One region of the Listeria tempestatis genome, then DNA from elsewhere that is predicted to be linked to it. Evidence: predicted binding sites of a transcription regulator. Region 1 holds the regulator's gene; the other holds the start of a gene.
The links. The regulator Rex, encoded in region 1, represses fermentation and respiration genes when NADH is low (regulators of the CRP and FNR family bind a similar motif). The targets are predictions, from matches to a motif close to TTGTGAAATATTTCACAA.
Positions count from the first base shown of each region.

Region 2: a site for Rex is predicted at 2,777-2,794, ahead of R8923_RS12470 (flavocytochrome c). Genes of this name have one in related genera too.

Region 1 covers NZ_CAUYTK010000004.1:32,101-38,466, reverse strand. Annotated here, with positions in the region: gene rimI (ribosomal protein S18-alanine N-acetyltransferase) at 1-258, shown strand, start outside; gene tsaD (tRNA (adenosine(37)-N6)-threonylcarbamoyltransferase complex transferase subunit TsaD) at 255-1,280, shown strand; gene R8923_RS06795 (hypothetical protein) at 1,537-2,031, opposite strand; gene R8923_RS06790 (ABC-F family ATP-binding cassette domain-containing protein) at 2,155-4,116, opposite strand; gene R8923_RS06785 (redox-sensing transcriptional repressor Rex) at 4,400-5,044, shown strand; gene R8923_RS06780 (DUF2238 domain-containing protein) at 5,267-5,971, shown strand; gene R8923_RS06775 (sirohydrochlorin chelatase) at 6,108-6,366, shown strand, end outside.
Region 2 covers NZ_CAUYTK010000013.1:721-7,086, forward strand. Annotated here, with positions in the region: gene R8923_RS12465 (glycoside hydrolase family 1 protein) at 1-1,093, shown strand, start outside; gene R8923_RS12470 (flavocytochrome c) at 1,170-2,690, opposite strand; gene R8923_RS12475 (histidine phosphatase family protein) at 2,955-3,596, opposite strand; gene xylB (xylulokinase) at 3,690-5,180, opposite strand; gene xylA (xylose isomerase) at 5,192-6,366, opposite strand, start outside.

The DNA.
Region 1 (6,366 bases):
CTTGACGAAGGTCACATTACAAATGTCGCCATTCATCCCAATTTTCAAGGACAAAAATACGGCGAGGCGCTACTAAAAGCGCTGTTAGATTTAGCGAAACAAAACGGTGTTATAAATATGACACTTGAAGTACGTGTATCGAATACGCGAGCACAAAACTTATATCGGAAATTTAATTTTCAAAACGGTGCAATTCGCAAAAGTTACTATCCAGATAACGGCGAAAATGCACTTGTAATGTGGGTGAATTTATCATGACAAAAAAAGAAACGATTATTTTAGGCATTGAATCAAGTTGCGATGAAACGGCAGCTGCAGTCGTAAAGGGCGGCAAGGAAATCTTGTCGAATGTTGTCGCATCTCAAATTGAGAGCCATAAACGATTTGGCGGTGTTGTACCTGAAATTGCCTCGAGGCACCACGTGGAACAAATTACCATCGTCATCAAAGAGGCGCTAAATCAGGCGAATGTCACGCTAGATGACGTAGACGGAATTGCCGTAACAGAAGGCCCTGGTCTTGTGGGAGCGCTACTCATTGGGGTAAACGCAGCTAAAACGCTGGCTTTTTCTCATCAAAAACCACTCATTCCAGTACACCATATCGCGGGGCATATTTATGCAAACCGCTTTGAAACCGAAATGCAGTTTCCGCTACTCGCGCTTGTTGTGAGCGGAGGACACACAGAGCTTGTTTTGATGAAAGCACACAATGAATTTGAAATTATCGGTGAAACGCGCGATGATGCGGCTGGTGAGGCGTACGATAAAGTGGCTCGGACGCTTGGTTTGCCTTATCCCGGGGGAGTTCAGATTGACCGCTTGGCAAAAGAAGGGGAAGATACGTTTCATTTTCCGCGCGCCATGCTCGGCGATGGTAGCTACGATTTTAGCTTTAGTGGCTTAAAATCTGCATTTATTAATTTGCTCCATAATATGCGCCAAAAAAACTTAGAACCGAGTCCGGCTGATTTAGCAGCGAGCTTTCAGGCGAGCGTTGTCGACGTTTTAGTCGAAAAAACAATTGCTGCCGCGAAAGAATACGGTGTAAAACAATTGCTTCTAGCAGGAGGTGTTGCCGCGAACCTTGGTTTGCGCGAACGAATGATTCAAGAAGCTGAACTTGAAATCCCTGCCACCCAATTGATTATCCCGCCACTTTCACTTTGCGGAGACAATGCCGCAATGATTGCAGCTGCTGGAACCGTAGCTTATGAAGAAGGCAAATTCGGAGATCTAGCCTTAAACGCCAGACCAGGTTTGCTGTTTGAAGAAGTTTAAAAACATGGGCGAGAATTCGTCCACGTTTCTGGCTATTGACAAACAGTAATCTTCGGAGTTTTTGGCTCTATTCCAGTACTCGGATTTGCCTAAAATCTCGTCATTTGCTAGCAATCTGATTTTTGCTGTACCTAAGTGTAGAGTTTTTCTACAAGCTAACTATGTATCCTTTATTCAAATAATGAGTAAAAATATAAGCTACCAGATAGTTTAATATATTTGGTAGCTTATTGATTAATTATTAAATTAAAATACTTTAAATATCTCCGGGCGCTTCTAGTGTTTCAAACAATTTTATCCTTTCATCTGTCAATGGATAAAATTGTTCACTTAACTCATAAACACATACTCCCCAGTTGCTTTCTTCTGTAATTGTAGCATCTATTTCCATGAATTTTTTTATGAAATTCTCATACTCAATCTCATCTCTTGTGTCTATTAAATCCATAACCTTCTCGATAAATAATCTTTGACATTGCATAAAAGCTTTTATGGTTTTATTGCAATATAAAATATCATCTTCTTCTATTACAAACACTTCTCCTGTTTGTTGACAAAGGCCATAGAACTGTACTATTGTACATCCAAAAAGTATATAACTTCTACCATCTCTTTTATACAAATACTGCGATTCCGTAAAAAATTCTATGCCATTGTTTCTGTAAGGTAGACATGATTTTACATCTACAAGTTCTCGCTGTATTTCAATTAGCCGCTTCTTTATGGTTTCTAATCCATATGGTGGTTTCATATATTCTCCCCACATTTCATCAACTATCTTATATTGTAATCGTTAAAATCTCTGTTTTAGTGTTAAGAATGCAATGCGTGCGAATTTCATCATCTGCTAGTAGCCCGACATGGACGAACTCTTTTATGCATTCAATTCCTCTATTTCCTCACTTACGATTTCCCAGTCAGCCATAAGCGCCTCAGCAATTTGTTTTATAGCATCTAGTTCTTCAGTAATCACAAAACTTTTTTCGTGGTCGTTAAAAACCGATGGAAGTGTCAATTCATGTTCGAGCGAAGCGATTTTTCCGTCACATTCTTCCATTTTTTCCTCAATAAGAGCGAGCTTTCGTGTTTTTTGTCGTAATAATTTTTGTGCTTCCTTACTTTGCTGGTAAGCTGCCTTATTAGAAGGGTTTTCAGTTTGTAAGGGGAACTTGCCATTTTGAAGCTTTTCTTCCATTTCAAGACGTGCAATTTCCTTATTTTCCGCGAGTTTCTCCTGATAATAATCATAATCGCCCAAATAACGCGTTGCCCCGTTTGGACTAAGTTCAATGATATCTTGTGCGATGCGGTTAATAAAATAACGGTCATGCGAAACGAATAAAATGGTACCCTCAAAATCAATCAGCGCCGCCTCTAAAACTTCCTTACTTTCAATATCCAAATGGTTGGTCGGCTCATCTAAAATAAGCACGTTCGCCCCAAGTAGCGTTAGCTTAGAAAGCGCAAGACGGGCTTTCTCACCGCCACTAAGCGTATCTACAATTTTTAACACATCATCTTCTGTAAAAAGAAAATTTCCAAGTGTCGTGCGGACAGCCTTTTCATCTAGTTCCGGATATTCATCCCAAAGTTCTTGTAAAATCGTTTTTTTGGAAGAAAGCTTAGCTTGCTCTTGGTCGTAATACCCGATTTTAACGCCAGCGCCAAAGCGAAAATCGCCCTTCAAAACAGGGATTTCACGAATGAGTGATTTTAAAAGGGTGGACTTGCCAATACCGTTTGGCCCAACTAGTGCAATACTGTCACCGCGCTTCATTTCAAACCGAACATTTTGCGCCACCAATTGCTCTTTCGAATAACCAATGGCCACATCTTCAACAAATAAAATATCGTTTCCAGGGATGCGGTCAAATTGAAATCCAAAATGGGCCGCTTTTTCATTTCCTTCTGGCCGATTTAAGCGGTCCATTTTCTCCAGTTTTTTCCGCCGGCTTTGCGCCCGTTTAGTGGTTGACGCACGGACGATATTACGAGCAACAAAGTCTTCCAATTTAGCTATTTCCGTCTGTTGTTTCTCGAATTCCTTCCAATCTTTTTCAAGCTGCTCCTCCTTTAAAACAAGAAAACGACTGTAATTTCCAACATAATGCGTGATTTTTGTGCGGGAAATTTCATAAACTTGGTTCACAACCCGGTCCAAAAAGTAGCGGTCGTGCGAAACGATGAGAAGCGCGCCTGCATAATTTTGCAAATACCCTTCGAGCCACGAAAGCGTTGCAATATCAAGGTGGTTCGTTGGTTCATCTAAAATTAAAAGATCTTGTTTGGATAAAAGTAGTTTTGCAAGTGCAAGTCTCGTTTTCTGGCCACCACTTAATGCCGCGACTAATTTCTCATAATCTTCTTCGAAAAAATGGAGCCCATGAAGCACGGAACGAATTTCGGCTTCATACGTGTAACCACCCCGTTCTTTGAAAAGGTGTTGCAGCTCATCGTAACTATCTAAAGCTTGCTTTGTAGCCAGAGCATCTGCATACATGTCGCCATCTGCCATCTTTAATTCCATCTCGCGTAGCTCGCGTTCCATGTTACGTAAATCTTCAAAAACGGTTAGCATTTCATTCCAAATCGTTTTGCTGGATTCAAGTCCCGTATTTTGTGCTAAATAGCCAATTCGCACATTTTTCGGTTTTGAAATTTGCCCCGCATCATAGCCAGTTTGCCCCGCAATGATTTTTAGAAGCGTAGATTTCCCCGCCCCGTTTCTGCCGACAAGAGCAATACGGTCATTCGTTTTAATTTCTAATTTTATATTTTCTAAAATTGTTTCAGCACCAAAGTACTTGGCAATTTGTTGTACTTGTAAAAGAATCATATTTTTCTCTCCCATCCTTTTCTAGTTTATCTTAAAGACGTGTCTGTTGCAATCACACATTTAGTCTTGTGAAATCATTAGCATTAATTGTGATTTTACGTTACAATGTAAGTAGAGGAATAAAATAAAAGCTGGTAAAATAAAGGTTTTCTAAATATGTGAGCAAAAAGTTTGTGCATTTTATGTGAAATGTTTATAGTATATAAGCAAGCATGTGAACGAGAGAACAGTTAGAATGCTTGAAAACGAACTATATTTTATCAGGAAGAAGGGACTAATTGGCATGATGGATGAAACGACAAAAATTCCACAGGCGACAGCAAAACGCTTACCGCTATATCATCGCTATTTGAAATACTTACATGAATCAGGAAAAGAGCGCGTATCTTCAGCAGAGTTAAGTGAAGCTGTAAAAGTGGATTCTGCAACAATTCGCCGCGATTTCTCATATTTTGGCGCACTCGGTAAAAAAGGATATGGCTATAACGTATCTTACATTCTAGACTTTTTTGGAAAAACACTCAGCCAAGATAAAGAAACTAACGTTGCCATAATTGGAGTAGGGAATCTTGGAACCGCGCTACTTCATTATAACTTTATGAAAAACAATAATATTCGAGTATGTGCCGCATTTGATGTGGATCCTGCAAAAGTAGGTAGCGTTCAACAAGATATTCCGATTTATCATTTAAATGATATGGAAGAAATTTTAAAAGAAAATAATGTTGAAGTAGTTATTTTAACCGTACCATCTGATGAAGCACAAACAACAGTGGACAAACTTATCGAAGCAGACGTGAAGGGCATTTTAAACTTTACACCAGCACGAATTAGTGTGCCTAAACAAGTACGTGTCCACCACATTGATTTAACGACTGAACTACAAACGCTTATCTACTTCTTAGAAAACTATCCATCTAAAAACTAAAATAATGGAATAGCTGACCTTATTAGCTTAAATAAAAATGGTCTTCAAATTAAAGTAAAACAAAATATTTTACGCAAAACCAAACTGATGGCAAATGATGCGACTTTCGATAAAGCCAAATACCAAAGCGGAGGCTTTTACGATGAAGATTACCAACTGTCATCAGTTTGGCTAGCACTTAAATGTGCTTGTTTTCGATAAGAGGTGAAAAGAATGAAACGACTGAAAAAATTAAATTGGACGCAGTGGGTCGCCCTTTTTATTTTTGTATCCATGGGAATCTCGATGATTGTAACAATTTTTGAAATTTTTACGGCCCCAACAGTACAGCCAGCAGATGGTCCGAAAGTGACGCTCCGAAGCGATTATATTTTCTTATTAGTAGAAATTATTTTAGGAATTATCATTTTAGCATTGCCATCGATTGTTTCTAGACGCTTTAAATTTGAAATTCCAGGACTTGTTTACCTTATGTTTATCGTTTTTCTATATGCATCGATTTATCTTGGGACCATTCAACAATTCTACTCGAACGTTCCACATTGGGATAAAATCTTACACACATTCAGTGGCGCAATGCTAGGTGCGATAGGATTTTCCTTTGTTAGCTTGCTAAATGCGAATGATAAAGTCGTTGTGAATATGAAACCTGGTTTTGTTGCAATATTTTCCTTCTGCTTTGCAGTAACGCTTGGCGCTTTTTGGGAAGTTTATGAATATACGTTTGACGCTATTTTAGGATTAAACATGCAGCGTTTTGAACTCTCTAACGGAACGCCACTCGTTGGGCGGGCTGCTCTCGAAGACACCATGACAGACGTGATTGTAGATATTATTGGTGCATTAGTAATCGCCATTATCGGATACTTAGCACTAAAAAAAGGTCGTCCGTGGATGAAACAATTCGAATTTAAACGAACAAAATAAACCTTTATAAAACGTTGAAGTCGGTTAATAACTGTACCTCAACGTTTTTTATTGAAAATGGGATTTTCCCTAATAGACATTTTGTGTAGCCTCAATTTATAGTGAGAGGACAGGTTTTAAAGAGCGGAGTGTTAAAATGAGAACTGGAATTTTATATGTTTCACATGGAAGTCGTGTAGCGCATAATAATGAAAAGGTATCCCGATTTACATCTGAAATATATCCTCTTTTGGGAAATGAAATCCCGCAACAAACAGCTTTTTTAGAAGGCGATGAGCAAACCATTAAATGGGGAATCAATGATTTAGCCAAAAAAGGTGTTGAAAAAATTATCGTCATTCCATTACTGCTTTTTACAGCTACTCATGTGAATGAAGATATTCCGCGTGCCTTAG
Region 2 (6,366 bases), on a different contig from region 1:
TATTGAGCCCCTCGTGACAATTTATCATTGGGATATTCCACAAGCATTGTTTGACGAGTACGGGGGCTGGGAATCACGCGAAGTCATTCGGGATTTCACTAATTATGCCATTACGCTATTCAAACGTTACGGTGACCGCGTTAAATATTGGGTTTCTTTAAACGAGCAAAATATTTTTGTTGGAATGGGCTACGGACAGGCGCTTCACCCTCCAAAAGTTTCGGATTTAAAACGGATGTACGAGGTTAACCATATCGCGAACTTGGCGAATGCTAATGTTATTTTGGCCTTTCATGAAATTGTTCCTGATGGGAAAATTGGGCCAAGCTTTGCATATACTCCTCACTATCCGATTGATACAGATCCAAAAAACGTTCAGGCAGCCGATGATGCTGAGGAATTAAATAGTTATTTCTGGATGGATGTTTATGCTTATGGTCGCTATCCAAGCGCAGTTTGGAAGTATCTAGTAGAGCATGATATCGCGCCTACAGTTGAAGATGGCGATATGGAATTGCTTCGTGCCGGTACACCTGATTTTATGGGTGTCAATTATTATCAATCCGCAACAGTTGCTTTTAACCCACTTGATGGTGTTGGTATGAGCAATGAAATGAATACAACGGGTAAAAAAGGGACTTCAAAAGAAACAGGGGTACCAGGCGTTTACAAAAAAATGGTTAATCCTTTTGTGAAAACAACAAACTGGGACTGGACTATCGACCCTAAAGGTTTACAAATTGCCTTACGCCGCATTAATAGTCGCTATCAACTTCCTATTTTAATCACAGAAAATGGTTTAGGGGAATTTGATAAGTTAGAGGACGGGCAAATTCACGATGAATATCGAATTCAATATTTGGCTAGTCATGTGACGGCAATTCGTGATGCGATTAGCGATGGTGTAAATATGCTCGGCTACTGCACTTGGAGCTTTACGGATTTGCTTAGTTGGTTGAATGGTTACCAAAAACGTTACGGTTTTGTCTATGTGGACCGTGATGTATCGGATGATGCACCGATGACGCGCATTCCAAAAGATAGCTTCTACTGGTATAAAAAAGTAATTGAAACAAACGGGGAAGAATTATAATCATTGTTATTTTTGCTCATAAAAAAAGCAGGGTGGCTCTCTAGCCACCCTGCTTTTTGATAAGGGTTATTTCAATTTATTGTGCATTCACAAATTCTGCTGATTTAATGCCTGCTTGGCGACCGAAAATAATAATTTCTGCTACCGAGTTTCCGCCAATTCGATTTTCTCCGTGTAAACCGCCAGTTACTTCCCCTGCCGCGAATAAGCCGGTAATGGGTTGACCCTCTTTATTTAGAACCTCTGTATTCGTATTAATTTTTACACCACCCATTGTATAGTGAACACCTGGGCCAATTTTGATTGCGTAGTAAGGTGCCTTAGATAAATCATTTTCCATACCTGTAGTACGGCCAAACTCAGCATCTTTCTTATCCGCTATACTTTGATTCCATTTTTCTAGTGTTGTTTGCAATTCAGTAGCTGGAACATCGATTTCATTTGCTAGAGCTTCTACCGTATCAGCCTTTTTCACAAATCCCATTTCTTCATATTGCTTAATTGCTTTCACACGTTCCGTTACCCCCGCATCAAAAACTAAATAAGCCGATCTTTCAGGCAACGTATTGATAGCCGCAGTCACTTTATCTCGTGTGTTAAGTTCATTTGTGAAGCGTTTGCCATCGCTATTTACTAAAATGGCACCTTCACCACGAACAGCTTCCCCAATTAAGTATGACTTTTCTTGCTGAACAGTTGGATGGACTTGAATTTGATCCATATCAACCGTTGTGCCACCAAGTTTTTCAATCATCTTAATCCCATCACCAGTGCTGCCTTCTTGGTTTGTTGTCACATATCCTTTTAAATCAGGACGGACTTTTTCAATTAATTCAGCATTTGCACCATATCCACCTGTAGTGACAACAACTGCGTCTGCTGCAATATTTTTTTCTGTCTTATTATTGAACGTCACTTTTACGCCGTTTACTTTGCCATCTTTTTCGGTAATTTCTGTTACATTTGCATTTACAAATGTTGGAATTTCTTCTTTTTGCACATTTTCTAATAAACCATCTACTAAGTATTGACCTACTGCGGAACCATCTTCTGGACGATGCGTCCGTTTTTCATTCATTCCGCCAGTAATCGTAATATTATTTAACGTAATTCCTTTTGAATCTAGCCAATCAATTGCGCTAGCAGAATTATCTACAAAGAAGCGAAGCATCTCTTTATCATTTGTTCCGTGTCCACCCGCTAAAGTTTCCTCATAAAAGAGGTCATTACTGTCTTCAATTCCTTGTTCTTTTTGAAATTTGGTTTCTGAAGCATTCATGCCAGATGACGCCTTGGATGTATTGCCTCCAGCAACGGGCATTTTTTCAAAAATAACTGGATTTAATCCCTTTGCTTTTGCTTCAAGGGCTGCAGACATTCCCGCGCCACCTGCACCGATAATAATGATATCGTAGTTATCTTTTAATTTATCTAGTGATGTATAGCTTGCTTGTGATGCTCCTGAATTTGCTTCTGTTGCTTCCTTTTTTTCACTCGACTTACTTTTCTCGTTTGACTTATCACTAGACCCGCACCCTGCTAGTACAAGTGTGATAGAAAGGATAAAAATAAGTGTCGCAAGTAATTTCTTTTTCATCGTTAAACCTCCCAATTTTATTCCCTTTTCACGTTTATACCCTTACCTTGTGAACACATGAACAATAATAACATAAAAAAAGAAGCTTGTGTGCGTATTCACAAAAAAAGTGCTCAAAAAATTAGAAATGGCACTTGTAATAGATATGACAATACGATTTTTCAAAAAAAGAACGCTTAAATACGATTACAAAACGAAAAAAATATACACCTCAGCATAAATCAAGCCGCTAACCTAAACTAAGGATAGCGGCTTTTTTCAGTATTAAACGCGAGCTTTTTCCAAATGCGCCACATCATTTAGCTTAACAATATGGAATTTACCATCGCTATACTCTACTTTACTAATACTCGTATTTAAAATCCGTTCACCCTTTGAGCGATGATCGGCCATTTCGCCACCCGCTAGAAGGAACATGAGAAGCGTTAACGTCATGCCGTGAGAAACGACCAGAATATTACCACTTTTTTGTTCAGAAATAAGCTTTTGCATGCCTTTTTGAATTCGTGTTTCCAGTTCGTAGTAAGTTTCACCGCCATTTTCACTTGCGTCAAAAGTCGCTGGGCTATGTAACATGGCTTCGCGCGCTTCTTTAAACTGAATATCTAATTCGCTAACACGTATACCTTCCCACGAGCCAAAGCTCATTTCACGAAATTCTTCTGTTAGATGGATTGGGACTTTTTTTCCGCTTAAAATGTATTTAGCGGTATCTTGTGTACGTTTACTCGGACTTACATAAGCTGCTTTAAAATGAATATCTTGAAGGGCTTCGCCGACTAAAATCGCACCATTTTTACCTTCCGAAACAAGTGGAGAGTCTCCCCAGCCTTGCATTTGTCCAGTTAAATTCCATTCTGTTTTGCCATGTCTTACAAAATAAATTGTCAGTTTGCCTTGTTCCAATTTATTGCCTCCTATATTTTAAAACACTAGTGTTCTCATTGTAACACTCTATGTATTTTTTTAAAAGAGGACAAAACATGGGCATTTCTTACTTTAAAGCTTATCTAGACTCATTGAAAGCGGTTTAGTTGCCTTGTAAATTTCACGATAAATGGCATATATTTTTTCATATTCCATGACATTTTGATTATTTGGCTCGTATATCTCATCGCGGTATTTCACAAAAACGTCCGCGCATGCATTTAAATTGGGATATAAGCCGAGACCTGTTGCAGCAATCATTGCGGCACCAACACCTGGACCCTGTTCACTCGTCAAGGTTCGAATATTTCGATTATACACATCTGCTTGCATTTGGAGCCACAGCGGATTTTTTGCACCCCCACCAACTGCAATAATTTCTGTTGCATCACGATTTGCCAGTTTTAAAAGCTCAAAAGCGTCACGAAGCGAAAAAGTAATCCCCTCTATAACCGCACGCATGAAATGACTGCGCGAATGGCGACCGTCAATACCAATAAAAGCACCGCGAATCGCACTATCTGTATACGGCGTGCGCTCACCGCTTAGGTAAGGCGTGAACAAGAGACCTTCCGCACCAATCGGAATCGCCTTTGCGCCCTCAAAAAGATCATCAAAACTTACTTCTGGCGCAAACGTCTGCTTAAACCAGTTCAAACTATTGCCCGCAGAAAGCGTCACACCCATTGAATAGAAAGCATCTTCTTCTACATGATTAAAGAAATGTAAAGGAGATACGTCAGCCTCCAAAACGTGTGATTCGAAACTGAGGAAGACGCCACTCGTCCCAATGCTCGAAAGTGCCAAACCTGGTTTGGTGATGCCAGCACCAATTGCGGCCACCGCGTTATCCGCTCCGCCCATGAATACTTTGACACTCGTTTGAATCCCAAGCTGCAAAACAATTTGTTCGGTGACAAATCCGGTACAAGTCGTAGATGAAACGAGCTTTGGAAGCTGTGATTTTTGGATGTCAAACGCGGATAGGATTTCCTGTGAGTACGTTTTGTGTGCCACATCGAGAAGGAGCGTGCCCGCCGCATCAGAATAATCCGTGCAGAGTTCACCCGTTAAAATGAAAGCGAGATAGTCTTTTGGTAGACAAAAATGCGCCGCTCGTTCCCATGTTTCTGGCTCATTTTGTGCAAGCCACACTAGTTTTGGGAGTGTGAACCCTTCCAACACATCATTTCTCGTAATCGATTTAATTTGCGGTAACTTTTCGCGGATGTAGGCGCACGCTTTTGTTGTCCGTACATCATTCCAAAGAATAGCAGGGCGCACCACTTGCATCTCGTCATCTAAAACAACTAAGCTGTGCATTTGTCCGGAAAAGCTAATTCCCGAGAGCTCTTTCTTTAAATTGGGCACCTCCGCATGAAGCGCCTGAAACACTTCTTTTAGTGCACGCACCCATTCAGAAGGCAATTGCTCACTGTAGCCCTTACGCTCACCTATTAGCGGGTACTCCGCCGAAGATTCGGCAATCAAATCGCCTGCCTCGCTCATCAAAACCGCCTTTAGCGCGCTCGTTCCTAAATCCAACCCTAAAACATAAGCCATTTTTTTCTCCTTTAAATTAAATAATCGTTCAAGCGGGACTTCACATATTCAATGTGGCTTGACGCGTTTTTGACTTCCTCATTTGCTAGCGCATATTCAGTTAGCGTTTTAAGATCTTCCTCACCATTTAAAATGCGTGCGCCAATTCCTTCGCGGAAGCTTTGATATCGTTCTTCCTTGATTTTTTCAAAAAAGCGATCTTCCGTCAATTTTGCTGCCGCTTTTAGTCCGCGTGCATATGTGTCCATACCCGCGATGTGAGCCAAAAGAAGGTCTTCCATTTCAAAAGAACTGCGCCGAACTTTAGCGTCAAAATTAATCCCGCCTGGTGCTATCCCACCGTTTTGGAGGATTTCATACATTGTAAGCGTCGTGTCGTAAATGTTCGTTGGGAATTCATCGGTATCCCAGCCAAGTAGTAAGTCGCCTTGATTGGCATCAATTGATCCAAGTGCATCATAAGTGCGTGCCACGTTCAATTCATGTTCAAAAGTATGACCAGCAAGCGTCGCATGATTGGCTTCTAGATTCAATTTAAAATCATTTTCGAGACCATATTTTTGCAAGAATGCCATTGTTGTCGCCGCATCAAAGTCATATTGATGTTTGGTTGGTTCTTTCGGTTTCGGCTCAATTAAAAATTGTACGTCATGACCAATTTCTTTTGCATAGCGAATGGCCATTTTATACATACGCGCCATGTTAGCCTGTTCAAATGCCATATCCGTATTTAAAAGCGATTCATACCCTTCACGGCCGCCCCAAAAGACATAATTCTTACCACCTAACTTTTTACTAATATCAAGACCTTTTTTAATTTGCGCCGCGGAATGCGCATATACATCAGCATTATTTGTTGAAGCTGCGCCATTTAAAAAGCGTGGGTGCGTGAATAAATTTGCCGTATTCCAAAGCAATTTAATCCCCGTTTGCGTCATTTTTTGCTGAATTAAATCTGTAATTTCATCTAAATTGCGCATAAATTCTTGAAGCGAGTCCCCTTCAGGTGCGATGTCCACATCATGGAAGCAAAAATATTCCACGCCAAGTTTTTCCAAAATCTCAAAAAACATCTCCACACGATTTTTGGCAAGCTCCATCTCTGTTGCCCCGTGAACATCACGAATATTTGTCGCCGCACCAAACGGGTCAGAACCATCTTGTGTCATTGTATGCCAGTACGCCA